Regions from separate parts of the Psychrosphaera sp. genome, predicted to be linked through region 2. Evidence: predicted binding sites of a transcription regulator. Region 2 holds the regulator's gene; the other holds the start of a gene.
What was found. Region 2 encodes NrdR, which represses ribonucleotide reductase genes. Its sites were predicted from a motif close to AAACACNANATNTNGTGTTT; they were not measured.

Region 1: the regulator NrdR is predicted to act here: its motif matches at 6,612-6,631, upstream of nrdA (class 1a ribonucleoside-diphosphate reductase subunit alpha).

Annotation. Positions count from the first base shown of each region.
Region 1 is NZ_CEYNSH010000014.1:46,419-63,318, forward strand. It holds gene yfbR (5'-deoxynucleotidase) at 1-5, opposite strand, end outside; gene AC4E96_RS06120 (hypothetical protein) at 169-666, shown strand; gene AC4E96_RS06125 (glucosaminidase domain-containing protein) at 779-1,597, shown strand; gene AC4E96_RS06130 (DUF2987 domain-containing protein) at 1,632-2,339, shown strand; gene yfaE (class I ribonucleotide reductase maintenance protein YfaE) at 2,390-2,662, opposite strand; gene nrdB (class Ia ribonucleoside-diphosphate reductase subunit beta) at 2,699-3,829, opposite strand; gene nrdA (class 1a ribonucleoside-diphosphate reductase subunit alpha) at 4,215-6,530, opposite strand; gene ubiG (bifunctional 2-polyprenyl-6-hydroxyphenol methylase/3-demethylubiquinol 3-O-methyltransferase UbiG) at 6,846-7,577, opposite strand; gene gyrA (DNA gyrase subunit A) at 7,838-10,501, shown strand; gene AC4E96_RS06160 (carbohydrate binding family 9 domain-containing protein) at 10,602-12,827, opposite strand; gene AC4E96_RS06165 (cryptochrome/deoxyribodipyrimidine photo-lyase family protein) at 13,068-14,561, shown strand; gene serC (3-phosphoserine/phosphohydroxythreonine transaminase) at 14,655-15,755, shown strand; gene aroA (3-phosphoshikimate 1-carboxyvinyltransferase) at 15,760-16,900, shown strand, end outside.
Region 2 is NZ_CEYNSH010000020.1:5,340-22,239, forward strand. It holds gene ribBA (bifunctional 3,4-dihydroxy-2-butanone-4-phosphate synthase/GTP cyclohydrolase II) at 1-601, opposite strand, end outside; gene AC4E96_RS07665 (riboflavin synthase) at 626-1,276, opposite strand; gene ribD (bifunctional diaminohydroxyphosphoribosylaminopyrimidine deaminase/5-amino-6-(5-phosphoribosylamino)uracil reductase RibD) at 1,322-2,464, opposite strand; gene nrdR (transcriptional regulator NrdR) at 2,483-2,983, opposite strand; gene glyA (serine hydroxymethyltransferase) at 3,064-4,320, opposite strand; gene AC4E96_RS07685 (response regulator transcription factor) at 4,450-5,556, opposite strand; gene ettA (energy-dependent translational throttle protein EttA) at 5,733-7,397, shown strand; gene AC4E96_RS07695 (PilZ domain-containing protein) at 7,604-7,966, shown strand; gene radA (DNA repair protein RadA) at 7,968-9,332, opposite strand; gene AC4E96_RS07705 (PilZ domain-containing protein) at 9,490-12,024, shown strand; gene AC4E96_RS07710 (TonB-dependent receptor domain-containing protein) at 12,173-14,044, opposite strand; cobalamin riboswitch at 14,092-14,191, opposite strand; gene AC4E96_RS07715 (helical backbone metal receptor) at 14,250-15,053, opposite strand; gene AC4E96_RS07720 (FecCD family ABC transporter permease) at 15,194-16,228, opposite strand; gene AC4E96_RS07725 (ABC transporter ATP-binding protein) at 16,225-16,900, opposite strand, start outside.

The DNA of each region.
Region 1 (16,900 bases), on a different contig from region 2:
TCCATGTAGTTTTACTTCTTAGTTTAAGCTCTATAAAAAAATCATAACAAACAAAAGCTTTTGTCTGAAACATAATTAACAATTTGTTGCACATTGAACCAGAAAACCATTTTCACAAAATAGGCTATCTACTATATTTAGTTATTATGCATACAAAAAAGGTTATTTATGCCGTTTCCAGTCATCGCGATCGCAGGCGCAATTGCTACCGTTGCCGCGACCTCTGAGATTTTGTCTCATAACCAATTACGCCTTCAATCAAAACGTACAGTTAAACCCGTGTATGGTTCTATTGTTTGCTGTGAAGTTTATGAAGAATTTGAACACACCGGAGTATGGCTCGATGAAGATATTATCATTGAATTTAGTAACAATGGCTTGATTAAATCAATGACGCCTGAAAGGTTCGTAAAAGGGCGCTCAGGCAATGAGATTTATGTTGCTTGTAATGATAAAGGGAGTGTCATTGCCAACAAAACTTGGGGTGATGCGGCACTCAAAAGTATATTTACTTATCAAAATTACCATTTGTTGATGAATAATTGCCATTCATTTGTTGCAAGTTGTATTGATCAGCAAGTACAAGTTCGTTCTTTTTCTGAATTACATGATTTTTTATCTGACCTGAATTCTACTGGCGTAGTGTGGGATAAGGTTAAGGTATAACAAGTTAAATGGCTGTGATAATATACGCTACTATTTTTTGTACAGCATAGACACAATTACTAATATTGAACTATAAATTGTACGAATCTTCTAATTTCTGTAGTGAGAATATATGAATAGTTTAAGTAGTAAAATACCACTGACCCTCGTTATCTGTATTACGCTAATCGCAGCAATTTATCCGTTTACTCAAGAGACCTCTCCGCAACATTCAAAAAGCGCAAGTACAGCTAATAACGAAGTAAAAGAGCCTGCAAAACGAATCAAATATGAGAACGAGTTTTTACCAGACTTTGCCAGCATTCGAGACGTAAAAGAAAAGAAAGCTAAATTTTTTGGTTACTTAAAGCCTTTAGTTGAAGCGGTAAATCAGGAGATTAAATCTGATAGGCAATTTGTTGCGTCATTAACTAGTTACCCAGAAGAGCAAGATGCACGAATTGCACTGAGTAATATTATAAAGCGTTACGATATCGACATTGAAGAAACGGATATAGAGTCCGAGTTTGAACAGTTAAAGTCTCGTTTACTGCGTCGAGTAGACACATTACCGGTCGCGCTAGTGTTAATGCAGGCTGCAAATGAAAGTGCGTGGGGAACATCTCGATTTGCACTGCAAGCAAACAATTTGTTTGGACAATGGTGCTTTTCTCCAGGATGTGGAGTCGTACCGAAAGGGCGTCCAGACGGAGAAACCTATGAAGTACGTAAGTTTAATCATCCTATCGACTCAATTAGAAGCTATTTTAATAACTTAAATACAGGCCACGCGTATGTTTCATTACGAGACATTCGTGAGCAACATCGTGAAAATGGTGAGCCATTAGATGCTACTGAAATGGCAGAAGGATTATCAAAATATTCAATTCGTCGCGAAGAGTATGTAGTTGAAATACAAAATATGATACGTGTAAACAAAAAGTATTTATAATACGACAAATCAGTTTTATTCGGGTTACATTGCATTGAATATATTAAAAAGAAGTAAAAAGGGCGCTTGGTTAGCGCCTTTTTGTTTATCGTCAGTTTTAAGCATATCGCTTTTTTCAAATCATAGTTTTGCCAACTCTAACGGTGGCGATGTGGGAACTAGCGACTCTACAATGATATTGAATTATGATGGTTTTTTTGATCGAATTGAAAAGTTTGATTCACCTGAATTTGTTGGTGTAAAGCTCGGTTTCTATTTAAGAAAGTTAAACGACGGCGGTGTGTGCCCAATTGAATCAGTTCGACTTAAAACAAAACTCAAAGACAAGCCTGTATACTTTTTAGAAAGTGGTGAAATCATTTTGCCTTATGATAAACAATTAGATTTAGATAAAGCACATGTCGTCATAGAAAAGAGGACATTTGAAGAATGCGGTCTTGATATGAGGCTGGAATCTACCAAGTTATTTGAAAAAGAAGTGCCTGCAGAATCGGTTAAAGAGTTAGTTCGTTCATTCGATAAAGCTTTGAAAGAACAAGCAGGAATGATGTCGTTTTTAACGCCTGATGTCGTTGGCGTTACATTTTTGATTGATAAAGATCAGGAGTTGTCGATTGTTAATAGTGAAGTGGGGGATTGTAAAAATAATCGATGTACGATCACCACAAAAGACTTAACTAATACCGATGTCATACTATTTAGCCAGTTACCAAAAAAGGCGATACCTTTTATAGCCAGGTAGTAAGTTGATTTATAAAAACAGTTATTGTATTGGTAATAAAAAAATAGAGCTTATATAAGCTCTATTTTTATATCAGAAGTTGGTTTGCTGCAACAGGTGAGGATTTCGCCTTTTCGAACATAAGCTAAAGGTTCATTCAAGTACTCAACTGCGCCTTCTTTTAATTTACAACGGCACGCTCCGCAAAATCCTTCACGACAATGATATAACACCTCTACACCGTTTTTTTGTAACGAGTTCAATAAACAGGTGTCCTGTTCATCAAACTCGATAGCCGAAGTAGTGTCAGAATCACTTCCTTTTGAAACTAGGATTTTGCTCATTTAATTTGTGGCGCTAAATTAGACTGCAACTTTTAGTTACAGTTCAAAACCATCAAATTCCGAAGCATTAACTTCTGAGTCAATCTGGCCTACAAGATAAGAACTGATCTCTGCTTCTTGCGGTGCGACCTGAACATTGTCCGACTCTAAATATTTGTTCATCCATGGGAGTGGGTTACTCTTGATGTCAAACTTAGCTGGCATTCCGATCGCAGTCATACGGTGGTTTGCAATGTACTCTACATATTGGCAAAGAATCTCTTCGTTAAGACCGATCATTGAACCGTCCTTAAATAGGTATGCCGCCCATTCTTTTTCTTGTTCAACCGCTTGCATGAAAATATCTTGTGCTTCTTGGAAACATTCCATCGCGATTTCTTGCATTTCTGGATCGTCTTCACCGTCAGCCCACAAGTTGATCATGTGCTGAGTAGAGGTTAAATGAAGGTTTTCATCACGCGCAATCAAACGGATGATTTTTGAGTTACCTTCCATGATTTCACGCTCTGCAAACGCAAACGTACAGGCGAAACTAACGTAGAAACGAATCGCTTCTAAGGCATTGATTGAATTGACCGCTAAATAAAGCTTTTTCTTAAGTCCGCGCATACTGACGGTATATGTTTCGCCATCAATAGTATGTTCGCCAAGACCTAAGGTTTGGAATAGTTGTGTATGGAAAATCAAATCATCGTAGTACTTAGAGATATCCGTTGCACGGCGCAGGATTTCTTCGTTTCTGACGATGTCGTCAAACACTTCACTTGGATCCGTAAACAAGTTACGAAGGATATGTGTATATGAACGAGAGTGAATGGTTTCACTGAACGACCATGTCTCAATCCAAGTTTCTAACTCTGGTAATGACGTAATAGGCAGCAAAGCAACATTTGGGCTTCGGCCTTGGACTGAATCAAGCAGAGTTTGATATTTTAAGTTAGAGATAAAAATATGTTTTTCGCTATCCGTCATGTTTTGGAAGTCAGCACGGTCACGGCTAACGTCAACTTCTTCTGGACGCCAGAAAAACGATAACTGCTTTTCAATTAACTTTTCAAAAATAGAGTGACGTTGTTGGTCATAACGAGCAACGTTTACGCTCTCGCCAAAAAACATTGGCTGTTCTAACGGATTGACATCATTTTGATTAAAAGTGGTATAGCGCATTATTTTAAACTCTACTTATAATATTAAACTTGGCCGTGAAACTACAATTATCTGCAGTGCCCACGCGACGAAATAAATTTAATAACTTTTAAATTAAAGGGTTAAGTACGTCCATTACTTTTTGTGTGAACGGTCTTTAATTTCAAGCCGTGATTGTAACATAAGTTTGTGATTGATTTACTAGAATCTATACGAGAATAGTCCCGTTATTGTTCACAATAATACCTATGTTTTTGAACTAGTACCACTGCCATTTAAGATAAATGTTTCCAGTAAAATTATAGGTATTTTTTATAATAAAATTATGAAGTTAAACAAATCTTGTAGTGCAATAAAAAAGGTGCCAAGGCACCTTATTTATTATCGTTTGACTAGCCCAAACGAGCTATATCTTACAAGCGCCGCCTTCACAACCGTCGTCTTCTTCAATGACAACTGTTGTCGGTGCTTCTACTGGTTTTACTTTGCCGTCTTTAGACACAGTACCAGCCTGGTCACGAGTGTTATGATAGTAAAGCGTTTTAACACCGTACTTATAAGCGGTTAATAGGTCTTTAAGCAGTTGTTGCATTGGCACTTTGTGATCTTTGTAATTACTCGGATCATAGTTAGTGTTTGCAGAAATCGTTTGGTCGATGAACTTCTGCATAATGCCGCAAAGCTGTAAATAACCGGTATTATTCTCAAGGCTCCACAATAACTCGTATTGATTGCGTAAAGTCGTAATTTCTGGAACGACTTGCTTAAGTACACCGTCTTTACTTGCTTTAACCGAGATCAAACCACGCGGTGGCTCGATACCATTGGTTGCATTAGAGATCTGTGAAGATGTCTCTGACGGCATTAGCGCTGATAAAGTAGAGTTACGTAGTCCGTGCTCCACGATGTCTTTACGCAGTGAATCCCAATCTAAATGAAGAGGCTCATCACAATATTCGTCAACCGCTTTTTTATAAGTATCGATTGGCAACAAACCCTGTGAATAGGTAGTCTCGTTAAATTTAGGACACGCACCTTTTTCTTTAGCTAAGTTGTTTGAAGCTTTGAGTAAGTAGAACTGCATTGCTTCAAACGTTCTGTGAATTAGGTTGTTGCCTGAACCGTCTGAGTACTTAGCGCCATTCTTGGCCAGGTAATAAGCCATGTTAATGACACCGATACCTAATGTACGACGGCCCATAGTTGCATTGTAAGCTGCTTTAACGGGGTAATCTTGATAATCAAGAAGGCTGTCTAGTGCACGTACTGCTAGTTCAGACAGTTCTTCCATTTCATCTAGTGACTTAATTGCGCCTAAGTTAAATGCACTTAGGGTACACAATGCAATTTCACCTTCTTCATCATGGAAGTGTTGTAGAGGCTTAGTCGGTAAAGCAATCTCTAAACAAAGGTTGCTTTGACGCACTGGCGCTAGTTTCGGATTGAACGGACTATGGGTATTACAATGGTCTACGTTTTGTAAATAAATGCGACCTGTGCTTGCGCGTTCATTCAAGAATAAGCCGAATAGTTCGATTGCTTTGATACGCTTTTTGCGAATACTGTCGTCGTTTTCGTACTTAACGTATAATTCTTCGAACTTGTCTTGGTCTTCAAAGTACGCATCATACAAACCTGGAACATCCGACGGGCTAAATAACGTTATGTAATCGTCTTTAATTAAACGCGCATACATAGTGCGGTTGAACTGAACGCCATAATCTAAGTGACGAACACGGTTCTCTTCAACACCACGGTTGTTCTTTAGTACAAGTAGTGATTCTACTTCTAAATGCCAAAGCGGATAGAATAGGGTAGCCGCACCACCACGAACACCACCTTGTGAACAGCTTTTTACCGCCGTTTGGAAATGCTTGTAGAAAGGAATACAACCGGTGTGGAAAGCTTCACCATTTCTGATAGAGCTACCCAGAGCACGTATACGACCGGCATTAATACCAATACCAGCTCGCTGACTAACGTATTTCACGATAGCAGAAGATGTCGCATTAATTGAATCTAAGTTGTCATCAGTTTCAATCAAAACACAAGAGCTAAACTGACGAGTTGGAGTACGAACACCGGACATAATTGGTGTAGGTAGTGAAATCTTAAACTGTGATGCAGCATTATAGAAACGACGAATATAGTCCAGACGTGTTTCTTTTGGATATTTAGCAAAAAGGCAAGCCGCTACAAGGACATATAGGAATTGCGCACTTTCATAGATATCACCGGTAACTCGGTTTTGAACCAGGTATTTACCTTCTAACTGTTTGACTGCTGCATAACTAAAGTCTAAATCACGATTGTGCTCGATGAACGAGTCAATTTGGTCAAACTCAGCTTCTGTGTAATCAGCAAGTAAATGTTCGTCGTAGCGGCGTTCTGCAACCATTTTAGTGACGTGGTCGTATAAACGTGGCGGTTCAAACTGGCCATACGCTTTTTTACGAAGATGAAAAACAGCTAAGCGCGCAGATAAGTATTGATAATCTGGCGTTGTCTCAGAAATAAGATCAGCGGCTGCTTTTATGATCGTCTCATGGATATCTTCAGTTTTAATTCCATCGTAAAACTGGATATGAGAACGAATTTCGACTTCAGAAACGGATACGTTGTCTAGGCCTTTAGCGGCCCAAGTAATGACGCGGTGGATTTTTTCTAAATCAAGAGGTTCTTTTGAACCATCGCGTTTGCTCACAGAAAGGCTATTGTTCATTTTGCCCGGTTGTCCTTTATTTTTATATTATGCGCACGGCTTTGTTTATCTAAACATCAGCTGTTTTTACCCGTTGGATAAAAACACATCATATAGTGTTTTGAAAATTGCTAGACCACAAGATAGAGTGTGAGGGAACTAAATGCAAGCCCCAAATTAGGCGCAAAAATGAGCGCTGTTTTTTTGGGTAAGTAGCCCCTTACGCTACAATGTTTATTCCAAAAACAAAATTTAAAAATCTATAGTTTTTAGCTTTTTTCTCTAAAAAAATATTTCGAAAAAATTCATTAATTCATTCGATTTTGTTAATACGATCTAAAGTTTTTCAGCGTACAAAATGTAGTTAACGTCAACCCCAGGCTTGATCGCAAATTGTTCAGTTAAAGGGTTGTAATGTACACCTGTTGTTTCTTTAACTTTTGCCCCAGCTTCTTCTATCCATCGAATTAAATCAGCGGGCTTTATAAACTTCTCATAATCGTGAGTTCCATTGGGTACTAACTTCAACATTTTTTCTGCTGCCACTATTGCCAGCAAATAGCACTTCAAGGTTTTGTTTAATGTTGAAAAGAAGATGGTACCACCTGGCTTACACGCTGATACCGCTGCCTGAACAACAGAACGGGGATCAGGAACGTGTTCTAACATTTCTAAACAAGTGACAACATCGTATTGTTCCTGGTTGTTAAAGCTGTGCTCTTCGGCAGACTCTTTCTTATATTGTACGTTTGTAATTTGGCTTTCTAATGCATGAAGCTTTGCAACTGCGAGTGAGTCATCAGCTAGGTCGATACCCGTTACATCGGCACCGAGTTTTGCAAGTTGTTCAGCAAGGATGCCGCCGCCACAGCCGATGTCTAATAACTTACGTCCCGCGACAGAATTTGTTTTTTCTTGAATGTAAGCAACTCTTACGGGATTTAATAAATGTAGTGGCTTAAACTCACCACTATGGTCCCACCATGAGGCTGCGATAGAGTTAAATTTGTCGATTTCTTGGTTGTCGACATTGGTGTTTGAATTGCTTTGATCAGAATTGGACGTCATTCTTTTTGACTACTCAAATATAGGTTCTAAATTATCGTCAAATACGATGCCATATTCTCGTTGGTTTATAAAGATCGAAAAAGATCTTTGTCGCTAATTAGCTATTAATTCACCTGTTGTTCTATATAGAGATTGAAATTTAATCGTCATCAAGTCAAAGTTACAATTTAAACTAGCCAGCTTTGAGCATTGTGTTACAATCGCGAGCTGATTTATAACAATAAAACTTCATTAAAGTAGTTGCAGGGAACAGTGCGTTTATGACAGATCTCGCCAACAATATTAGCCCGATTAATATTGAAGAAGAATTAAAAACCAGTTACCTAGATTATGCGATGAGCGTAATTGTAGGTCGTGCGTTACCAGATGTCCGCGATGGATTGAAACCGGTACATCGACGTGTGTTGTTCGCGATGAACGAACTAAAAAATGACTGGAACAAACCTTACAAAAAATCTGCGCGCGTCGTAGGTGATGTAATCGGTAAGTACCACCCACATGGTGACAGTGCAGTTTATGACACTATCGTTCGTATGGCTCAGCCATTCTCACTTCGCTATACATTAGTAGACGGTCAGGGTAACTTCGGTTCTATCGATGGTGACTCTGCGGCTGCAATGCGTTACACCGAAGTACGTATGGAAAAGTTAGCTCACGAACTATTAGCGGACCTAGAAAAAGAAACCGTTGATTTTGTACCTAACTACGACGGCACTGAGCAAATCCCAGCAGTTTTACCTACAAAAGTTCCTAACCTGTTGGTAAACGGTTCTTCGGGTATCGCAGTAGGTATGGCGACCAATATTCCACCTCACAATCTACGTGAAGTTATTGCTGCAACGCTAGCCTTGTCTCACAACGAAGACATTACGTTGCCAGAATTGATGGAACACCTACCAGGCCCTGATTTCCCTACTGGCGCTATTATCAATGGCCGTAAAGGTATTGAGGAAGCGTACCGTACAGGTCGCGGTAAAGTTTATATCCGTGCACGTACCGAAATCGAGACGGACGAGAAAACAGGTAAGGACACTATTGTCGTTACCGAAATTCCATACCAAGTAAACAAAGCGCGTCTAATCGAAAAAATCGCTGAATTGGTTAAAGACAAGAAGTTAGAAGGTATTTCTGCTTTGCGCGACGAGTCAGATAAAGATGGTATGCGTATCGTTATCGAACTTAAGCGTGGAGAGCCGACAGAGGTTATCATCAACCACTTATATTCATTGACGCAAATGCAAACTGTATTTGGTATGAATATGGTTGCACTTGATCACGGTCAGCCTAAGATTCTTAACTTAAAAGAAATGCTAGAAGCATTCCTTTCTCACCGTCGTGAAGTCGTCACTCGCAGAACCGTATTTGACTTGAGAAAAGCTCGCGATCGCGCCCACATTCTTGAAGCACTAGCCATTGCGCTTGCTAACATCGATGAAATCATTGAGTTGATCAAAACTTCACCGACCCCTGCAGAAGCGAAAGTTCGTTTAACTGCACGTGGTTGGAAACTTGGCGATGTTGCGGCAATGTTAGAGCGCGCGGGTGATGATGCCGCACGTCCAGAATGGCTTGAGCCTGAATATGGTATCCGCGATGGCGAATATCATATGACTGAGCAACAAGCGCAAGCGATTCTAGAGCTACGTTTACATAAGTTGACTGGCTTAGAACACGAAAAGATCTTAGGTGAATACGCCGATCTTCTCGAACTTATAGCTGAGTTATTAGAAATTCTTGGTTCACCTGCAAGACTGATGGAAGTCATTCGTGAAGAGCTTGAGTTAGTTCGAGAAACCTACGGCGACGATCGTTGTACAGAAATTCGCGATGCATCTCACGATATCAACCTAGAAGACTTAATCAACGAAGAAGATGTGGTAGTAACGCTGTCTCACGAAGGTTATACCAAGTACCAACCGTTAACTGATTACCAAGCACAACGTCGTGGTGGTCGTGGTAAGTCTGCTACGAAGATGAAAGACGAAGACTTCATCGAGAAGCTACTTATCGCTAATACACACGATACTATATTGTGTTTCTCCGACTACGGTCGTATGTATTGGTTAAAGGTTTACCAATTGCCATTGGCAAGCCGTCAGTCACGTGGCCGTCCAATTGTTAACTTGTTGCCACTTGATGCTGAAGAAAAGATCACAACTATTCTTCCAGTTAAAGAATTTGAAGAAGATAAGTTTGTCTTTATGGCAACAGCGAACGGTACCGTTAAGAAAACAGCGTTAACGGAATACTCTCGTCCACGTTCAAGCGGTATTATCGCAGTGAACCTAAACGAAGGTGATAAGTTAATCGGTGCTGCTATCACTAACGGCGAAGACGAAATCATGTTGTTCTCGCAAAACGGTAAAGTGGTTCGTTTCCATGAAAACCAAGTTCGTTCAATGGGCCGAACTGCTACTGGTGTTCGTGGTATCAAGCTTACTGAAGACAGTAAAGTTGTATCCTTGATTGTGCCAAATCACGAAGACAACATTTTGACTGTTACTGAAAATGGTTTTGGTAAACGTACACCACAACATGAGTACCCAGCTAAGAGTCGTGCAACACAAGGTGTTGTATCTATCAAAGTAAGTGAACGTAACGGTTTGGTAGTCGGTGCAACACAAGTTGCTGACAACCACGAAATTATGATCATCAGCGACCAGGGCACATTAGTACGTACTCGCGTCCAAGAAGTGTCAGTTGTAGGTCGTAATACTCAAGGTGTTCGTTTGATAAGGACGATTCAAGGTGAGTCAGTTGTTGGCCTTGCTAAGATTGAAGAAATTGAAGACGAAGAGAGTCCAGTGTTTGATGAAGACGGTAACGAAATCATCGTTGATGATGCTCAAACAGAAACGTCAGAAGTTTCCAACGACAGTCCTAGCGAAGAAGCGGGCGATGAGTCTAATTCACAAGAAGACTAATTATCTTTAAAAAGATATCAGCTTACTGATATTAAAAGAGATATACAAAAAGACGGCCAATGTGCCGTCTTTTTTTGTGCCTGTTATGATTTCTTACAAACTACATTCTAAAAGCATAACTCAGTTTCATGAAAACTTTACGATGGTCTTTTTCTATTTCATCGACTAAGTCGTCCTTTTTACCACGGTCGGTATAGCCAAGATAGAAGAGAGACTGAGGGTTGAGTTTGTAAGCGTACAACAACTCTGTTCGCATTCCTTCAAACTTCTCAGTTACGTCTTTATCGACATATAAGTCTTGGTTTCTATCAATTTGCGTATATTGAACGTTAAAACGGATGAACGACTTAAGGTTAAATTGGTAGTTAAGGCGCAAATCATATTGGTTAGCGGTAAATAGGTTACCGCCTTCAACATCTAACTTTCGATGGTTATAATTCAATTCACCATTGAGATGCTTTGTAATTTTAAAAGCGCCACCAATTTCGGCTATTTTTCCATCACCTAAACGGTTATTTGCATAATCAATTTGGTCACCACCTCTCAAAAATGTCCACACTCTTAAGTTGTCTATTGGGTCAAATCTAAAGAACGTCATTGGATTAACAACATCGTAAAATTGCCCTTCCCAGAAAGAGGTACGAGATACTACGCCTCCTTCCAAAAACAATTGACGGGGACCATCAGCGTTTACATACATCTCAATTTCACGTTCTAACACATTACCGTCTTCATCGTGAGTAATATCCCAATCACCATTTACCCCATACCTTGACCAACTGCTGCCGTCCTCTTGTAACCAGCTGTAATAACCACCAACAATCGACTTTCTAACGCCGGTTTGACCTACAAAACCTAAGTCAGCACGGAAGTCTTCACCAAAATTCATATGATTTGCACTAAAACCATAGTTATGGGCATTGTGGCTATAACGAAGAGAATAGGCGCTGTCGCTTTGTTTTCTTGCGACGTCAAAGTCTTCTTGAATTGAATCTGGGTTAGTTGTATCAGAGTACGAAACTTGATAGCTGATCGTATCAGACTTAGTCAGGCTGTTTCTGCCATCAATAGAAGTAACGGTGTTTTTGTAATCACTACCTTGCCTATTGGTGATGATAGCTCCGACATTACTTCTGGAGCCTATATCCATGCGATAGCGACCCACAAGGACTTCTGATTTTTCATCAAGTTCTGCCACACTGGAGCCTTGATTACCAGGCATCAAAAATGCGGTGGACTCATCATTTGCCGCAAGTAGCCCATATGTGTGAGCGTCTTGTTTACCCGTTAATTTCAAACCGTACTCTGGGGCGTTGATATTACGAGTATGCAAAAGGTTCATACGTTGGGTACTGAAGTAGTCACGACCATCCAGGAAAAATGGGCGTTTTTCATTAACAAACAAAGAGAAGGTGTTATTAATGTCAAGTTGTGCAGCATCTGCTTCAACTTGAGAAAAATCCGGGTTGATGGTTGCGTTTAGATATACGTTATCGTTTATACCCCAACGAACATTAACACCAGCATCTGCTTTATCGTCACTTTCATCCCACTCTCCAGGTATTACTGATTTACCCTCAGAATAGGAATAGGTCAGAGTAGGGGTGATTTGTAGGTTGTTACCTTGTTCTTTTTTGGAAAGGCCCGTTAATTTATCAAACTGACAAAGGCTACAATCTAGGTTTCGGTCGATAACGGTGTTTGCCAAAACCATTCGCTTATCTCTGGGATATATTCTTAATACTTGAATTCCCCAATCCATTGATTCTTTATCAGCTGGAAAACGCATAACGTTAAAAGGAATTTCTATTTCTACAGAATAACCTGTGTTTGAAATGTGACCGGCGCTATTCCAGATCGCATCCCAATTATGATCCTCATTACCCCCTTGAGTGTCATCTTTGATTAAGTCACCTTGGACACCAAACGGATTAACAAAAAACTCATAGGCACGGCGGTTATCATTAAACGTATCAATAACGATACCGACAAAGTCGTCTTGGAAGATGGTATCTCTGTCACGGTAATAGGCTCTAATTTTACTCGGGTCAGGATCGTCTGCAATAAAGCCCACCATTAACGAAGACTCTGTTTCGTATATATAAGCCGTTGTTTTTACCGGAGCGGGAGTACTCAAACCTGGGTTAATATTGTATGGAAGCTCGACCTTAGTCGCGTGTTTCCATTCCGGCTCGTCTAACTTGCCATCAAGCTCGAATGTTGCGTTCGTTTTTACGATTGGATAATACTCCGCTGCAGTAACACCTGCACTCATGACTAACATCACTAACGGGGCAATAAAAGGACTACCTGTTTTATTTATCATAATTCCATTCTTTTATAGATGTTTATAAGTGGTTATAAGTTTTTAGTATTAATTACTTGAACACACACTTAGTCGTTGTGGCGTTGAAAAAGGTTTGAATTTAGGGTGTAACAATTTATGTCTGTTCAAAAACGATGTCTATTTAGTGTGATCAACATTGGTTTTTAGTCGTAAAACAAGGATTGTCTAAACTTTAATTTCCATTGTCGAATAGACCTGATTGAGCGTTAACGAACGAGTATGTCTGTAAATGTTATATGGCTAAAAAGGGACCTGCGCCTAGAGGATCACGAGAGTTTTAATGCCGCCAAACAAAGTAAACTTCCCGTTATTGTTTTGTACGTGGTTGAACCAGAATATTGGTGTTTGCCCGATACAAGTCAGCGTCAATTTGAATTCATAAAGCAATCGCTAGGCGAATTAACGAAAGCGCTAAATCACCATCAAATGGTGATTACAATTAGACAAGGAGATGCCACCACTATTTTGAATAATATTCATCGTCATGTACCAATCAAAAATATCTATAGCTATGAAGAGACAGGGAACGACTGGACATTCGAAAGAGATAAAAAAGTAGCCAAATGGTGTAAAAAAGCTCAAATAACCTGGCGACAGTTTAGGCACAAAGCCGTAGTGCGCGGAAGGTTAAATCGCAATAACTACAATAAAGTTATCGAAGATTTTTACAATGACTTGACCTACTCACCATTTCGACCGATTGAGTGTTACTTAAACAAAAATACGGGGCTTGAGTTTTTTGATACATATCCAGGCAATGATGCTTTAACGACGGTATCGCCTCAATTGGGCGGGTTACATCAAGCTCACACAACGTTGGAGAGCTTCCTAGAGACGCGGCTAAGTTCTTACTTATATGGGATAAGTAGTCCGATAAAAAGTCAAACCTGCAGTTCTCGGCTCAGTCCTTACTTGGCATATGGTGTATTGTCGCTAAGAACCGTAATGAAAAAGGCGTTAGAAGTAGATGACCCAAAGCTTAAACGAAACCGAAATGGGTTTATATCGAGGCTGCATTGGCATTCGCACTTCGTTCAAAAGTTTGAATCTGAACCTCAACATGAATTTCGTGCTGTAAATCGCAGCTTGGATGGAATGCGAAGAAATGACTTTTGTGAGACGCGATTCTCTCGATGGCGCGAGGGAAACACAGGAATGCCATTCGTCGATGCATGCATGCGTATGCTTAATCACAACGGCTGGATAAACTTTAGAATGAGAGCAATGTTGACGTCTTTTTCGAGTTACCATTTGTGGTTGCATTGGCAAAGGCCTGCGCACCACTTGGCGCAAATGTTTGTTGATTACGAGCCAGGTATCCACTATCCGCAAATTCAAATGCAATCGGGTGTGACTGGAATTAACCCATTTAGAATTTACAATCCACTGATCCAAGCCCAGAAATACGACCCGAATAATTACTTCGTTAGGCAATGGATACCGGAACTAGACCATGTCCCTGACAGCTTTATACAACAACCCTGGCTATACACCAAGCTAAAGGAAGATAGGTACTACAAAATAGAACCACCTGAGCGACTCGCTCAACAAGCTCGTTTAAGAATTAAAGAATATTACCAACAAAACGAAATACAATCTGAAACACAAAGAGTAATAAAAAAACACGCTAGTCGTCGTCGCAATGGAACCAAAAATCTCAAAAAGAAAAACACCCAAAGTGTAGTGAGCTCAGGTCAACAATCTTTGTTTTAAAATATCTGTATTAGCCCTTGTTTCCCGCGTTTGAGGAGGTTAGAGTAAAAGTTCAATTTACTTATTCTCACCAAATACGTACGCAGGAATACAATGACGGTTTATAACTTTTGCGCTGGACCCGCGACCTTACCTAAAGAAGTGATGCAAAAAGCACAGTCCGAACTGATCAATTGGCAGGACACTGGCTGTTCTGTTATGGAAATGAGCCATCGCAGTAAAGAGTTTATTGCCGTGTATGAAAATGCCGTTGCTGCGCTCAAAAAGCTAATGGATATTCCTGATAATTATAGCGTGCTGTTTATGCAAGGGGGTGGCCGTGGTCAATTCGCTGCTGTACCTATGAATCTAAACCAAGGTAATACGGCAAACTACGTCACAACAGGGCAATGGTCATCTGACGCTGTTGATGAGGCAAGTAAGTTTATGACGGCCAATGAACAAGTCTGCAGAGTGGTAAAAAACGGCTTATCAAGTGTTTTACCGTTTGATAAATGGACCGTTGATGAAAGCGCCGATTTCATTCACTTTTGTTCGAATGAGACGGTTGATGGGATTGAAATATTTGAGTCACCTAAGGCATTAAAGGTAACGCGTAACGTACCAGTTGTCTGTGATATGTCATCTAATATACTCTCTAGAAACATTAATGTTACAGACTATGACATTATATATGCCGGTGCTCAGAAGAATATAGGCCCGTCTGGTTTAAGTATCGTTATTATTAATAACGCGTTACTAAAAAGAAGTCCAAACAACATACCGAGCTTGTTAAATTACCGCGTTACCCAAGAAAAAGAGAGTATGTTCAATACGCCTCCTACTTTCGCTATCTATCTTTCCAAGCTTGTATTTGAGTGGTTATTAGAAAATGGCGGCGTTGACGCTATAGAGAAAGTAAACAAAGAAAAAGCGGCCTTACTGTATAAGGCAATCGATGAATCCAATTTATATGAAAACCGTGTCGCAAAAGAAAATCGCTCTTTGATGAATGTTACATTTTATCTCAAAGACGAATCATTAAACGATGAATTTCTGGCCGCCGCTAAAGAGCGTGGCTTAGTTGCATTGAAGGGGCACAGGAGCGTCGGTGGAATGAGAGCGAGCATCTACAACGCGATGCCAATTGAAGGCGTTCAAGCGCTTACAGAGTTTATGAAAGAATTTGAATTACAACAGGAAGGAAAGAAGTAAATCCATGTCATCAACGTTAACATTAACCCATAAAACAGATTGCAAAGGTGATATCACAGTTCCTGGATCAAAGAGTTTATCGAACAGAGCTTTATTACTAGCGGCGCTTTGTGAAGGTACCACAACCATTACCAATCTTTTAGACAGTGATGACATACGCCACATGCTAAAAGCCCTAAATCTGTTAGGCGTGAAGACAGAATTAAATAATGACAAAACGGTGTGCACTGTAACTGGTGTCGCGGGGCAATTTGAAACACCAGAGTCAGAGTTGTTTTTAGGTAACGCAGGTACAGCAATGCGTCCCCTTGCGGCAGTCTTAGCGTTCAGTCAGGTCAACGCCAAATTAACCGGCGAACCAAGAATGTATGAACGCCCAATTGGACATTTGCTAGATGCACTGTCACCGGTTGCACCAAACATTGTAGCCTCACAGGAACCAGGTTTTCCGCCATTGGACATAAAACCTTTCGATGCGACTTCGCTTAACCAGTCCATTGAAATGAAAATCGATGGCAGTGTTTCAAGCCAGTTTTTATCGGCGTTGTTGATGGCCGCACCAATACTTAACCAACCGGTTAAAATTTCTATGATTGGCGAGCTCGTTTCTAAACCATACATAGAACTGACCTTGTCAATCATCAAGCAATTCGGTGTAGACATCAAAAATAACAACTATGAATCTTTTGAACTTACCGGTGAAGAAACCTATCAATCCCCTAAAACGTTCATGGTGGAAGGGGATGCGTCATCCGCTTCTTATTTTTTAGCGGCTGGGGCCATTAGCGGTGGACCAGTGAATGTATATGGTGTTGGTAGAAATAGTGTGCAAGGTGATATTCAATTTGCGGACGTATTAACAAAAATGGGTGCTAAGGTTAGCTATTTCGATGACCACATTTCTGTTGAATCAAACGGTCAATTACAAGGTGTCGATTTAGACCTTAATCATATTCCAGATGCGGCAATGACGATTGCAACAACAGCGCTATTTGCAAAAGGCACGACGACTATTCGCAATATATACAACTGGCGTGTTAAAGAAACAGACCGTTTGGCGGCGATGGCAACAGAACTTAAAAAGTTTGGTGCGCAAGTAGAAGAAGGGCACGACTACATCAAGGTCACTCCAAATAAAGAATTGC
Region 2 (16,900 bases):
AATTGCGGTATTCGATTAGATCTGCAATCGTGCCAATTTTTAAGTCGTGCTTTTCTGCAAAAACTTCTAAATCAGGACGGCGAGCCATTGTTCCATCTTCGTTCAAAATTTCGACAATAACACCTGCGTCCGTTCTGCCTGCCAAACGGGCTAAATCAACCGCAGCTTCAGTGTGACCAGCTCGAGTCAATACACCGCCTTGCTTAGCAATTAATGGAAAAATGTGACCCGGTTGAACAATATCAGCTGGTTTTGCATTTGGTGCAACCGCTGCCTGGATTGTTCTAGCGCGGTCTGCTGCGCTAATACCAGTAGTAACGCCTTCAGCTGCTTCGATTGAAACGGTAAAGTTAGTAGCAAACTGCGCATTGTTATTGTCGACCATTAGGCCAAGGTTTAAAGAGCGTGCGCGCTCTTCCGTCATTGGTAAGCATACCAATCCACGAGCGTGAGTGACCATGAAATTAATGTGCTCAGGCGTCAACATATCCGCCGCCATGATCAGATCACCTTCATTTTCTCGATCTTCATCATCCATAAGAATGACCATCTTACCGTGACGAATATCTTCAATAATTTCTTCTGGTGTATTTAATTTCATATAGGTACCAATTTATCGGTGGGATTATTTTTTTAGATAGCCAGCACGTGCTAACAATGACATATCGACGCCAGAGGAGCTCGATTGCTGACCTACAAAATTCTCTACGTATCGGGCTATTATATCAACTTCGAGGTTAACTGCATCACCCGAACGTATATTTGCAAGGGTGGTTTGTGCAAATGTATGTGGGACTATCGTCAACTTTATTTGACCATCTGTCACGTCATTGACCGTCAAGCTTATTCCATCGACGGTGACTGAGCCCTTTTTAACGAAATAGCGTTGTAACTCTTTAGGTATAGACAACCAAATGTCTTTGGCTCGGCCGTTATCATATACATTTTGTATGTAGCTGACGGTATCAACGTGACCGCTGACCATGTGACCACCAAAACGGGTAGTCGGTAACATGGCTTTTTCTAAGTTTACTGCTTGTCCGGGCCCATAAAATTTGAACCCTGTGTTATTAATCGTTTCTAGCGACACATCGGCTTTAAAACTATTATCGGTAAAAGATACAACCGTTAAACATACGCCGTTTGTAGCGATACTGTCGCCAAGGTTCACATCCGAGAAATCAAGCGTGGAGGTCGACACTTCAACTTGAATGTCATCGCCCATTTTATTAATAGCAGAGATATGACCTGTGGCTTCTATAATTCCTGTAAACACGTTTAACCTTTCTCGTTGAGTATTTATGATTGAAGTCTGAGTAAATCAGAGTGTATAAGTCAGCCTGATATCATCGCCTACGTGGCGGCTATCAGTTAACGTCAGCGTTTTCGCGTCTGCCATAGAACTTAAAGGGCCTATCGGTAACACTTCTTGCGCATGCTTTCCTAATATTTTAGGTGCAAAATACATAATCAGCTCGTCCGTCAATTGGGCTTCCATTAACGAAGCAGCCAATTTCCCTCCAGCTTCAACCCAAAGGGTATTGAATTGCTGTTGTTGGCATAACGTCATCACTTCTTTTAAGTCAAAGCCACTTTCTGCGTCATAACATACTTGAGCTGTGACTATTTGCTCACTTATATGTTCGGCGAATGGCTCACTTTGACTTGAATTAGCATGAACCAAGATAACTTTAGCACCAGTTTGAAACAACTTAAGTGAGTCAACTTGTTCTGGCTTGATTCTCGCTTTGCCATCTAATACAACCACTACAGGTTGTCTTATATGAGTGTTAGTTTCATCTAAAGGGTATTCAAAATTTAGCTGTTCTGAGCGCACATTCATACTTGCATCATCGGCAAGTATTGTCCTAGCTGTTGTCAAAATTGCGCAAGATTTGGCACGAAAAGACTGCACGTCAGCTCTGGCAGCTGGGCCAGTAATCCACTTACTTTGACCATTTTGTAGTGCGGTTTTTCCATCTAATGACGCTGCGAGCTTTACTTGAACAAAAGGCCTTTGTTTTTCCATTCTAGAAAAGAAGCCTGGATTGAGCGCTCTACATTCTTGTTCTAATGCACTACGGTCAACGACAATACCCGCTTCCTCCAACATTTTTATGCCATTGCCCGCGACTTGTGGGTTGGTATCAAGCATACCGACGACGACTCTTGATACTTTAGCCTCAATTAACCTTAACGCGCATGGTGGCGTACGACCAAAGTGGCTACACGGTTCTAATGTCACGTAAGCCGTGGCTCCGGTTGTCTGTTCAAGTGTTAGAGGCGCTAACGCATTGACTTCAGCATGACCTGTGCCAGCCTTTTTATGCCAACCTTGACCAATCACTTGATGGTCTTTAACAATAACACAACCTACGTTTGGGTTAGGTGTCGTGGTGTATTGGCCTTTTTTGGCAAGTACAATAGCTTGAGCCATGTACTCATTGTCTTGAATTGGGTTCATTAGGTGTTTTTTATTTTGTTATTCAAACAGTTTGGACTGACGGCTTTTTAATTCTTTTTTATTATCCGCTTGTTGACCAATCTTAGCGATTTCTTCACCAAACTCACGGATATCTTCAAAAGAGCGGTATACGGATGCAAATCGGACATAGGCCACTTTATCTAATAAAACTAGCCCATCCATTATCAAGTTGCCTATAAATTCTGAGGTAATTTCGCGCTCACCCGTATTTCGAATTTCTTTTTTGATAGTTAAAATGAGTTGATCAACTTGTTCGGTGCTGACAGGACGTTTTTCAATCGCTCTGAGAATTCCGGCACTCATTTTATCTTCGTTAAAAGGTTCACGCTTTTTGTCGCGTTTAACGACTTTAGGCATGACAAGTTCGGCACCTTCAAAGGTAGTAAAGCGTTCATTGCATAGATTACACTCTCTGCGTCGACGCACCTGTGAGCCCCCTCCTACTAGTCGAGAGTCGATGACTTTAGTTTCTGTGGCCGAACAAAAGGGGCAATGCATATCGATTTCCTGTATGTACAAAAAAGCCGTGATTAAACACGGCTTTTCAGTTTACCACAGGTTTTGTGGGAATAAATAGCTTACGCGTAAACTGGGAAGCGTTCGCACAACGCGATTACTTGTTCTTTTACTCGTGCTAGGTTTTCTTCGCTGTTGATGTCGTCTAAAACGTCACAGATAAGGTTTGATAACTCTTCCATTTCAGCTTCTTTCATACCGCGACGAGTTACCGCAGGCGTACCTAAACGCAAACCAGAAGTAACAAACGGAGAACGAGGGTCATTAGGTACAGAGTTTTTGTTAACAGTGATAAACGCTTTGCCTAATGCTGCATCTGCGTCTTTACCTGTGATGTCTTTGTCAATCAGGTCGACTAAGAATAAATGGTTGTCTGTGCCGTCAGATACAATCTTGTATCCGCGCTCTTGAAGAACTGAACACATTTTCTTAGCATTTTTAACAACTTGTTGTTGGTATGCTTTAAACTCAGGCTGAAGTGCTTCTTTAAACGCAACGGCTTTAGCAGCAATAACGTGACACAAAGGACCGCCTTGACCACCAGGGAAAACTGCGCTGTTTAACTTTTTGTATAAGTCTTCGTCTTTAGCACCTGAAATGATAAGACCGCCACGTGGGCCAGCTAACGTTTTGTGAGTCGTTGTTGAAATTACGTGTGCATAAGGTACAGGAGAAGGATATTCACCCGCAGCAATTAAACCAGCAACGTGTGCCATATCAACAAATAGGTAAGCACCTACTTTGTCTGCAATTTCACGGAACTTAGCCCAGTCAACGATACCTGAATAAGCAGAGAAACCCGCGATGATCATTTTAGGCTTGTGCTCAACGGCCAATTCTTCTACTTGTTTGTAGTCGATTTCGCCTGTTGCTTCATCTAAGCCATACTGAATTGCATTGTATGTCTTACCAGAGAAGTTTACGTGAGAACCGTGAGTTAAGTGACCACCGTGTGCTAGGCTCATGCCTAATACAGTGTCACCCGCGTTTAATAACGCTTGGAAAACCGCTGAGTTAGCTTGCGAACCTGAATGTGGTTGAACGTTTGCATAGTCAGTACCGAAAAGCTCGTTTGCACGATCGATAGCTAGTTGCTCAGTAACGTCAACATACTCACAACCACCGTAGTAACGCTTACCTGGGTAGCCTTCTGCATATTTGTTTGTTAACTGTGAGCCTTGCGCTTGCATAACTCGTGGGCTGGCGTAATTCTCAGACGCAATCAATTCAATGTGTTGTTCTTGACGGCGAGTTTCTTTTTCAATTGACGCCCATAGTTCAGGGTCGAAATCTGCGATATTCATATCACGAGTTAACATAAGTGCACCTCAGTACTGATTAATACAAACGAATGAGTCGCTTATAATACGCACTTATTGCCTAAAAGCCCACCTCTTAACAATGAGATTTTTTAACTAATTTCGATTACTTTTATAAAGGCTAAATGATTAACTCAGCAAGCTTTTCATTTCTGATACTAGAGATTTGAGCTTGTCCTGTAGTGTCATCAAAACATCGTTGTTCTGGTCATGGTTTAGCAAAGTTTCTTCCATTAACTTGGTAAAATACTCTTCTTGTTCAATGGTAAGATCAAGTTGATGAAAACTGAGGCCAATCTGCATGATGATGTCATCCATTAGCTTTTGCCGATCTTTCCTAACGCTCTCAATATCAACAGACAACTGAGAAATAACGCTAGACAGCTCAGAGTTAAGAACGTGTAGTTCTTGCTCTCGTAAATAACCAATATAACGGGCTTCTAGGGCTTCGATAATAACGGCAATTATGTCGATAAAAATACTGTATTGGTCACTTTCATCTGCCGGAGGATTCATTACTAAAACAGAGCAATGAGTATCAGAAACTAATAAGCGCCCACCTAGCTTTTTGATTCGTTGTTTATTATGAGCTAACTCGAAGACTTCTCTTACAATTGGCGAACACACTTTGGATTTTTGATCAAAGCATAGTGATTCAGATTCTTTAGTGAAATAAATCGCCGCATGCAAGCCTTGAGAGCCAAGAAAACCAAACACCACGTCTGCAATCTCTTCTTCAGAGTTGCAATGGTTGAGCTGTTTTACCATTTGCAAAGACTGACCATAACTCGAGGCTTGTGACATGGTTGTCGTCACTAAGTCGGTTAGTTCCGCACTTTTGCTCTGTAAGCTATCAATGAGGGTGTCGTATTTTAATAAAGCTTCGACTTTACCAACAACTTGGACAGGAGAAATTGGCTTGGCAATAAAGTCGTCCGCACCATTTTCAAAACAACTTATTATGTTGTCTTGGCCGTCATCTGCTGAAACAAAAATAATCAACGGCGCCTGATCACCATAATCGGCCTTAATGATGCGACACACTTCTCGACCATCAATATCGCCTAAGTTCACATCAAGCAAAATTAGGTCTGGCTGTTGGGTCGTACAAAAAGATAGCGTCTCCTGACCAGAAAACGCAGATTCGACATTAAACTTTTGAGCTAATGCATTTACCAATAATTGGTTTATACCTTTATCGTCGTCGGCAACCAATATTGTTTTCTTTTGTTGCATTCGCATTTTACCTCTAAAAATATGTAGGCCTCTAAAAATGGTAGACTCGAATTTTAATTCTGCAAACTATTAAATACTTGTAGGTTTTTTAGGGCCGATGTAGACATTATTCAGCCTACTAAACTACAATAGCGGACAAATTAGAACAACTTAAAAAAATGATAGGCAGAGAAAAAATGGCTCAATTTATCTACACCATGTCTCGTGTGAGCAAGGTGGTTCCACCAAAGAAAACTATCTTAAAAGATATTTCTTTAAGCTTTTTCCCTGGTGCCAAAATTGGTGTGTTAGGTTTAAATGGTGCGGGTAAATCTACCCTTCTTCGCATTATGGCTGGCCTCGACACTGAAATTGAGGGTGAAGCACGCCCAATGCCTGGTATTAACATTGGTTACTTACCACAGGAACCAGTCTTAGATGAGTCAAAAACCGTCCGTGAAGTCGTTGAAGAAGCCGTCGCCGATGTAAAAAATGCCCTTACTCGTCTTGACGAAGTTTATGCCGAGTACGCGATGGACGGTGCCGATTTTGATGCGTTAGCGAAAGAACAAGGCGAATTAGAAGCCATAATCCAAGCAAAAGACGGTCACAACCTAGACAACCAACTCGAAGTCGCCGCAGATGCATTACGTTTGCCAGCATGGGATGCCAAAATCGAACATTTATCCGGTGGTGAGAGACGCCGTGTGGCGATTTGCCGACTGTTACTTGATAAGCCAGACATGTTATTGCTTGACGAACCTACTAACCACTTAGATGCAGAGTCTGTTGCATGGTTAGAGCGTTTCTTACACGAATACGAAGGAACAGTCGTTGCCATTACCCACGACCGTTACTTCTTAGATAACGTTGCTGGATGGATTTTGGAACTTGACCGCGGTGAAGGTATTCCGTGGGAAGGTAACTACTCAAGCTGGTTAGAACAAAAAGAAGCCCGCTTGGCACAAGAAGAACGTGCAGAAAAATCTCGTCAAAAATCAATTCAGCAAGAATTAGAATGGGTTCGTCAAAACCCGAAAGGACGTCAGTCTAAGTCAAAAGCGCGTATGGCTCGTTTTGAAGAAATGCAAAACCAAGAGTTCCAAAAGCGTAATGAAACTAACGAGCTATACATTCCACCTGGTCCTCGTTTGGGTGACAAAGTCGTTGAAGTTGAAAATATTACTAAAGGCTTCGGTGACCGTGTATTAATTGATGACTTGAGCTTTACCATTCCTAAAGGTGGCATTGTGGGCATCATTGGTCCAAACGGTGCAGGTAAGTCAACGTTATTTAAGTTACTAAGTGGTGAAGAAAAGCCAGACTCAGGCTCGATTACGGTTGGCGAAACAGTAAGCTTATCTTCTGTTGATCAGTTCCGTGACAGCATGGATGACTCCAAAACCGTCTATGAAGAAATCTCTGAAGGGTCAGACATTATTCAAGTTGGTAACTATGAGGTTCAATCACGTGCGTACGTGAGTCGATTTAACTTCAAAGGTTCTAATCAGCAAAAGCGTATAGGCGAACTGTCTGGTGGTGAGCGCAACCGTGTTCACTTAGCAAAACTCTTAAAAGCCGGTGGCAACGTTTTACTTCTCGATGAGCCGACCAATGACCTTGACGTTGAGACACTACGTGCTCTTGAGAATGCTTTATTGGCATTCCCAGGAAGTGCAATGGTTATCTCGCACGACCGCTGGTTCTTGGATAGAATCGCGACGCACATTTTAGATTATCGCGACGAAGGTAAAATTGAATTCTTCGAAGGTAACTACACTGAGTACGAGAGCTGGCTAAAACAGACTTATGGTGCTGATGCAGCCGAGCCTCATCGCATTAAATACAAGCGACTTAAATAACCTAGCTTGAATGACAATATAAACGCCGCTGCCTTTTGCGGCGTTTTTTATTTTAGAGCTAATGATTTGTTATTATTAAAAATGTCAAACACCTACAATTTAAACTTGTATATTTTGTAATCGACCAATGTCATGCTATTACTATATTAATGGGTTTTCATCTCGTAAAAGAGCAGTTGTATTTTTTTACTGTAGTTAGGAATATCATGGACAATAAACGTCATTACACACGAGTATTATTTTCAACTCCTGCAACATTATCAATTGGTCAACAATCCTTTGATACTAGTATTTTAGATTTGTCTTTAAAAGGCGCTCTAATATCCACACCTGATTCATTGGGGGACTGTGTTGGTAAAACGATCTCGTTAGATTTTCTACTTCAAGGCTCTGATGTTCATATAGATATGGTGGGTGAAGTTGCGCATTGTGAGCCACACAGTATCGGAATTAAGTGGCAAAAAATTGATATTGAAAGCATGACCCATTTACGCCGACTTATTGAGTTAAACTCTGGAAATGCAGAACTGCTCGAGCGCCAATTAGAACATCTGACGCTCGAAGAATAGCTTAAAGGTGTTCTAAAGCTTCGCTTAGTCGAGTAATACCAATCACTTTCATCCCATTAATTGCCTCTTTTGGCATATTTGCTTTGGGTACAATGGCCTTTTTAAAACCATGTTTAGCCGCTTCTTTGAGGCGTTCTTGGCCACTTGGAACTGGACGTATTTCGCCAGCAAGACCAACCTCTCCAAACACCACAAGCTCGCGCTCTAATGGCTGATCTCTAAAGCTAGATACCATCGCCAACAATAAGGCCAAATCAACACTGGTCTCAGTAACCTTTACACCGCCAACCACGTTAACAAAAACGTCCTGATCGCCAAGCATCAAGCCACCATGCCTATGCAAAACGGCCAACAACATAGCTAAGCGGTTTTGCTCTAGTCCTACTGCGACACGTCTTGGGTTACCCAATTGAGATGCATCCACCAGCGCCTGTATTTCCACTAATAATGGTCGTGTACCTTCCCACAAAACCGTAACAGAACTCCCTGCTGAGTCGCCATCGGCTCTATTAAGGAATATCGCTGAAGGATTACTCACCTCTTTTAATCCTTTGTCGGTCATGGCAAATACACCAAGTTCGTTTACCGCGCCGAAACGGTTTTTGTGACCACGCATGGTTCGATAACGACCATCTGCATCGCCATCCAACATTACACTCGCATCAATACAGTGTTCTAGTACTTTTGGCCCAGCCAACGTACCATCTTTGGTTACGTGACCAACCATTAACACGGCAATATTATTTTGTTTTGCAAAGCGCGTTAAGAACGCAGCGCCCTCACGAACTTGCGAAACGCTACCAGGTGCAGAGGTAATATCAGCCACATGCATTACCTGGATTGAATCTACGACAATGATTTGTGGTTTTAAGTTTTCAGCATGGGTACATATCGCTTCAACACTCGTTTCAGCTAATACGTTTAGTTTATTTGTCGGCAACCCCAGTCGATGGGCGCGCATCGCAACTTGTTGTAAGCTTTCCTCACCGGTGACATATAACGTCGTCATATGCTCAGACAAGTAACACATGGTTTGCAATAACAGCGTACTTTTACCAGCACCAGGACTACCACCAATCAAAATGGCAGACCCAGGTACAACACCACCGCCAAGTACCCTATCAAACTCTGTATAACCACTGCTAAAACGCGGTAGCTCCTGCAAATCAATTTTGTCTAGAGTCTGGACTTTGTTTTCAACTCGGCCTGCATACCCCTCATAGCGAGATGCGCTTTTTGTTGATTTAGGTGCTAATTTTATTTCTGTAATGGTGTTCCACTCGCGGCATTCACTACATTGACCTTGCCAACGAGGAAACTCAGCACCACAATCATTACATACATAAGCTGTTTTACTTTTTGCCATTACACCTTCTTTAGTACCAAACCGTGGCACATTAGTTGCTTAATTTGATGACGAGTCTCTATTATTGTTCATCGTACTCGCTGAGAAGTGTTTGATTATAAATGAGCAATTGCATGCTTTTAAGTATTTATTTTAGTAAGAGGGATAACCCCCGTATATGTCTACTGAACTTCAGGAATTCAATTCATTAATTGAAGAACTAAAATCAGTTGTGAATCAACCCAATTTTGACAAAGTGTTTAAAGCAAAGGCCGCAGATGTACCTAAAGCCAAACAATTTTTGATCAAAATGGAGTTAAAACGATTGGCCCAACCTAGCAGCCGTTTATTGGATTTGCGTGGCCATGTCGTCGGCGATCCCGAACCATACGAATACAATGACAAAACTCATTACCTAGACGAAATTGGCCGTCAAATATTTGAAGCTCAAACCGAAAAGTTTGGTCAATATACAGTCGGTGTATATGAAGCGGTAATGAACGCGGAAAATAATCACCGCGTACTTCACAAAAAAGAACAACAAGAGCGCATTGAAGCACAGCAACAAAAAGACAAACCATCTGCAGTGGCATCTTCCGCGCCTGAGGGCCCAAGTAAAGCATACTTAGGCAAGACCGTCGAATTTACTCACTACGGCATCCGCAATGAAGAGCGAATGAACTTTAGTATTTCTGTTGAAATACAGTTCGGTTTGGGCAACGTGTTAAAAGCGGTAAGTAGTGACCTATCCGTGGGTGGGATAAAAATTAAAATCCCTAAAAGTAAACCAGCTTCTGTCGGTCAAAAAATTGCAATTTATCTAACTGGCTTAGAACAAGAGTTCGAACTGGGATTAAAAGACGGCATTCAATACGAAATTGTGGGTGTGGACGAGATTAATGAAACACACAAATACATCCGCGCCAAACGAACCTTCAAAGAGGATATTGCAGCCTTTGATGAGTTTTTAAACAACTTTATTAATGGTAACAAGCGTCGTTATAAAGTGAACTTCGACAACACGCTTGAGGCTGTAACGGTAAAGGGATATGAACAATACTATTTACCTCGTGTCACTTCACTGCCCGTATTTTTGCGACACATAAAAGAGCGCTTTTTGCCGACTTTAGCGCTGGCTACAGAAAACAACCGCAGTGTGTTGGGACACTTCAGCGATGAAAATAAAAACCTTGTTTTTCAACAAATCCTTAGCCAAAAACGAATCGCTCGCCTAGCTAAACAGCCAGGCCCAATTAAGCAAACCTTACTGTACTCGTTTACTCATGCGAAAGCAGGCAAACTATATTTTTACAGCGCCACGTCTGAAGAGTTAAATAGTCACCCTGAGCTTAGAACATTATTTTTAGGTTTTGGCAGTCGTAAGGACAGCTGGAACGTTTTTAAGCTGCAATTAGCACAGGCAAGCTCGGAAGATTCTTATTTGCCTTTGTCTATTCCTGATAGTGCTAGTAAAGAAATCAAAAAACTAAACCGTCCACCATCACCAAAGGTTCAGGGGTTACTTAAAAACCTGACCTACATCGTGACGTTTACGCCTTTAAAAAACACAAAATCGACTGAAAACTATCAATCATGTTATCAGTACGACCGCGCTCAGCTTCAGCTTCTAAAAAAATTCAGTCACCCAAAACTAAAGCAATACATCAACATTGGCGTTGAAACCATTGATTACGTTAACCTTAGAAGTGAAGACAGATATCTCTATAAAACAAATGTTTTGATAAATTTGCCTGAGGATGAAGGGCAAATAAAAGCCACGAGTCGAGACATTTCAACGTATGGGTTACAAGTCGTCACCGAACAAGAAGCCCCGTATAAAAAGGGCGACATTATCGTTTTGGGTTTACCTGACTTTCAAAAAGTGACGCAAAAGTACAAACTCGACAAACTTGCTTATGAAGTAATGGCGATATCACTTGATAAAACCGTTATGAATTTGAAAGTTTACGATCCTCGGGGTGGCCATCAAGGACGCAAGTTTTTCTACAAGCTTATACGCCAAAACATCAATAAGCTGACGCCAACTAAAATTGAAAGTAAATATCCTGGCCTTTCGAAGGCGTTGCGAAATATTTTTGCAAAACACAGTAAAAATATGGCGATGTATATCAACAAGGATCACGGAAAATATGATGTCAGTATGGTGGGCAAAGGTCCTCAAGCCAACCTACTACATCACCTCATGTCAAAATTTGGCAATGACAAAGACGCTATCAATTTATACCCTTTGGTTAAAGACCACGCTGTCACAAATGTCTATGCCGACATCATAAACAAAATGGAACGAACTCACCGGCCTCACGAGTTGGACTTATACATTCGTTTTCGACCTAACCAAGATACCGTCGAAAAAAGCTTTGTTTGCTATTTTGGCGATCAATTTTTAGCCCAAGATATGTTGGAAAGCTTTGTTGAGGCAGCCAGTTCTAAAGATGTCTTTTTGGCATTTAGGCTTTATTTATCCAAGACCGGTCGACCTGACATGAAATTTGTTAGCAGTGAGATAAAATACATCCATCATTATGCGATGCACAAAGCAAAAGAGGTAGAAACTGAATTGTGGAGTGTCATCGGTGTGGTCGATATGGTCGATATTTCAGAAGAGGTCATGTTGCAGCTAGGGATATCACCTGAACGCATTGCGAAACAAGAAACTTTAAAGCTCAAGTTACTCAATGAGACTCGAAATTAACATTGGCTTATCAGCGTTATAATACGTAAAGGCCTGAATCCGATACAAAATCGAAGTCAGGCCTTTATTACCGCCAGAAATGAGCCCGCTTTATTGGGGCACTGCACTTTACGGCTTTTTTCCTGCAAATTTATTTAGTTTTTATAAATTAGAACTTAACTGTCGTTGATAATGACACTCGGCGACCTGCGGCTTGATAACCAACGGCAGAAGGCTGTTGTTCATCAAAAGCATCTTTGACGCCTAAACTAACAGCGATATCTTCGTCTAATTGATAATGGCCATTTAAGTCGAACTGTGTATATTGTTTAAGTGTCGTAACCGAGCCATCCCATGACTTTTGCTCGCGTTTACCGACATGACTTACTTTTACTGTACTAGACACGCTATCAGTGATCTGAGCGTTAAGAATATAGTTCGCTCGAGTTTTAGCGCGTAATGTTAGTGTCTCATCTGTCACATCATTTTTGGGGTCAATCAAGGTAAGATTCAGGTTGTGATTCAGACTCCCAAATTGCCCTTGAACACCTAACTCTAAGCCTTTAATCGTGACTGAATTTACATTTTGAGGCTGATAAATAAAACTCGCATCAGGAAGCCACTCTATTAAGTTGTCCACTTTATTTTGAAAGACACTCGCTGCTAACTTCACTTTTTCAAAGTGATAATATGCCGACAACTCGATGTTACGTGAGCGTTCCGACTCTAAGTCAGCGTTTCCTTTTGAAAACGCATCTTCTGGCCAATATAAATCATTAAATGTCGGCGTCTTAAAGCCTGTGCCTAAGTTCAGGGTTACACCCGACTCAGTCGTATTATATCCAAGCGCTAAATTGTAGGTCAGTTCAGCGTCGACATCCTCTACATCATCGTATCGCAAAGCACCTTCAAATAACCAATTTGCTGACTGGTAATTCGATTGAGCGTATGCAGCGGTAATAGAACGGTCGTTCTGAGTAAAGGTCTGCAATCCAGACACCTGCTCCTTTGTTAGGTCAAAACCAGCAAATAGAGAAAGGTTTTTAGTGGCTGTGTATAAGTTTGTCGCGGATACAGTATTTCGTTCCGTTTTAATTTGACTCCCTTCAACGACCTGATGAGTGTTGCTCTCTACAAAATAGGTACTCGCATCATCAACCAGTCTAGATAAATCAACTGTTATTACGTTTTTCTTTAGCCGATAGTCGATGCCAAAAGCCAATTGTTGATTATTGTGTTTGGCCTGATCAGCGCCGCCAAATAACGAGTCGTATTCACTATGACCACGATCAAAATTGGCTAACCAATTGACTGATAACTCATCGCTTAACGATTGTGAACCATTAATTGCAAAAGAATTATAGCGATAACCATCTTCTTCATTTTGGCTATCACCTAACACATCAAAACCGTCACTTTGTTCGTGGTCAATCAAAATGCTTGAATGGCCATCACCGTGCTCTATGCCAGTAGACAAACTGACTTGCTTGCGATTAAAACTGCCTAATTCAGCGTTAAGCACTGTGCTTTCAACATCTGACCTTGTAATTACATTAACCACACCACCAATGGCTTCAGAGCCCCACACAGCAGCTCTAGGCCCTTTAACAATCTCTATCCGATCAATGTTCGAAACCGATAGTTTTTGAAATTCAGCTAGCCCTAAGGTTGCAGAAGTCAGCTTGACCCCATTTAATAAAAACAGCGTGTGGCTTGCATTATTTCCACGTAAGAACAAGGACGCCGCTTGGCCACGGCCCCCCGTTTGAGATAAGTCAAACCCAGCAACAGTAGTGAGCACCTCACCTAGCGAAGTTGCATTTAACGCAGCTATATCACTGGCATCAATGACCGTTTGATTTGCTAAGGACTGAGATAATGGAGACTGATACCGATTGGCAGTGACCGTTATTACTTCCAATGAATCTTGCTGTTCCAGTAAAGACGCTGAGTTATCAGAAGCAGAGGCGATTGAGATTGGTGCAAATACAGATGCACTGAGACCCGCAGTCACCAAGACCGCGATAGTGTTATTTTTCATTTATTTTCCTTTGGTGCCCGCCGCACCTTTTGGCTTCGATAGAAGCGATTGGACTTAAAGAAAATGGCAGTTCCGGACTTAATTCACCGTTGCGGGGGCAGTGTTGGATTCACACCAACTTCCTGGACACTTTCTTTGCGATTTATTCTAGCAAATGCGAATTAAACAATTGCAGGACTCTTATACCCTAATTAGTTTATTTGCTCTACTTAGTCTTTATAACTTTTTGTATTTGTTCGCACATTTTTTGAATTTCAGAAGGCAATCTAGGTCCCCATCGAAACAATGCGTCACTATTAGGCTGAATGACAGCTTGGCTTTTAACAGCCGGTATCATGGTTAGTTGAGACCAATCTTTGGTTTCGGTCGGGTTTGATAGGGAAACGGGTTGAATAATGACGTCTGGTTTAGCGACCAACACTTTTTCTAGAGAGACTTGTGGGTATGTATTACCAGCGTTTTCAAAAATATTTGTCAGGCCACAATACTTCATCGCTTGACCTATTATCGTTTTTCCACCGGCAGAGGTTAGAGGTGCAGGCCAAATTTCAACAAAACCAACGCGTTTGGACTTGGACAAAGTGACTTTTGTTGTTTCTAGCGCCTGGTGCTGCTCTTGTAATTTACTGACAAGTCGTTGAGCTTGCCCAGCTTTTCCGACCAGAACACCGAGGTTTTTAATTTGATTTATAAGCTCATTTATCGAATTTGCAGAAAAAGTATGGATGTGAAAGCCCAACGACTTTAATTTTTGAATATCACGGTCAGAGGTCCCTCCTTCCCAAACGATAATTAAGTCGGGTTGAGATTGAACCACAGCTTCCAATTGAATCCCTAGGTAATTAGCTACCGTGGGTATGGTTTTGGCAGCATCAGGAAAATCTGTATGTTCGCTAACCCCCACGATCTGCTCGCCGACTCCAAGCTCGAAGAGTATTTCCACGATGTTTGGTGCTAACGCAATAATGCGCTGATTTGTATCATTAGCCGTATTTGCGTGGGTGGACAAAGTGGGAGACTCTGCAAATGATGGTGATATTCCCCCACCTATTAACAAACACACACTGAGCGCTAAATATGTTTTTATAAAAGCAACAGCTGATGTTCGAATATGTTTTGTTAATCTTATTAACTGAATACGCATTTTGATCATTTAGGGTGACGACTTTTTAGAATAAGTAAGAAAAATACACTGCCCAATGCCGACGTAATGACGCCTAAAGGCATTTCTTGGTTCTCGAGTGAAACTCGCGCAATCAAATCGACGATAACCAAAAAACCGCCGCCCAATAAGAAACACGCAGGGATTAGGCTCTTAGTTGCACCGCCGACAAAACGGCGAGCAATGTGGGGAATCATCAGGCCAACAAAGCCAATACCACCGCAAAACGCGACAATAACGGCAGTCATTAACGCAGTAAAGATCAGTAATAAAAATCGAACCTGCCGGACATCCACACCGAGTGACATGGCTTGTTCGTCTCCTAATAACATAGCATCAACTCGTTCACGCATAAGTAATACGATGGTAATGACAATTGCTATAACACAACCAACAGCCATTACCGTGCTCAATGAAGCAGTTGCAACACTGCCCATCAGCCAAAAAATAATGCGATTTGCAGCGAGTGGGTCGGCGATATAAAGAACAAAGTGCATCAGGGCCGCTAACATGAAGGAAACTGCAACACCTGCCAAAATAAGATGTTCGGGTTTATGTAACGCATTTTTTATGATCACCTGAACCACTAAAGTAACGGCAAGCAGCGCCCCTAACATAGCGCCAATCGCTCGTCCGTACTCCCCCCACTCAATTCCAAGGGCAACGATAAGCACAGCTCCTAAGCCAGCCCCCGAAACAATTCCAAATAAATACGGGTCGGCTAGTTGATTGTTCGTACTGTTTTGTAATAACGCTCCAGCGACAGCCAAGCCACCTCCCGCTACCATAGCCATTAATACACGTGGTAATCGCAATTCCCAAAAAATGAGCCCTTGTGATGAGTTTTTACATTCATTAAACAAACACGCTACTGTGTCAGCCATTGTAAAATTAACCGCGCCAAAGGCGACCCCGATAAAAATCGCCACCATCAATATCAATATGGCCGTACTCATAAAACCTAGTTTTCGGGACGTGTTTGTTCCTACCAACTTTGTTTGTTTCAAGGTTTTTTGTTTCATGGATGAGGGGTCTCCAGCAGCTGATAGGACAATACCTTAGCTTTAGGTTTCACATCCACACGGTCTTGAGTACTCAACCCATTAGGCATGTCAGAGGCGCTGTCAGACTCTGACATCGTAAACGTCGTAGCTGACACACCAAAAGCTTTGGCAATATTGTCTTTGCTTAAGACCAATTCGGGCTCGCCAGCAGCCAGTACTTTCCCTTGGTGCAAGATAATAAGGTGTTCACAAAAACTCAGGGCTAAGTTTAAGTCATGTAAGGTTAAGATTGTCGCCTGAGTCCGCTTTTTTAGTTCTTCCAAAATACTGAGCTGGTGTTTAATGTCTAAATGATTGATTGGCTCATCGAGTAATAGCACCTCGGCATTTTGGACGAATGCCTGCGCCAAATAGCCTCTTTGCTGTTCGCCACCGGACAGTGAATCAAATGACTGAAAACGTTTGTCCCAAAGCTCAAACTTGCGCAGCGCTTTTTCAACTAAATGATTTTCTTTTTGGGTACTCGAAAACGAAAAAAACTTACTGTAAGGCAAACGGCCAGATTTGACGACATCAATAACTGGAAGTTCGAAAACAAGTGGATTGTGCTGAGAAACAAAAGCAATTTTTTGAGCGCGTTGCTGGAGTGATAAATTCGCGACATTTTCATTATCACATAACACTTGGCCA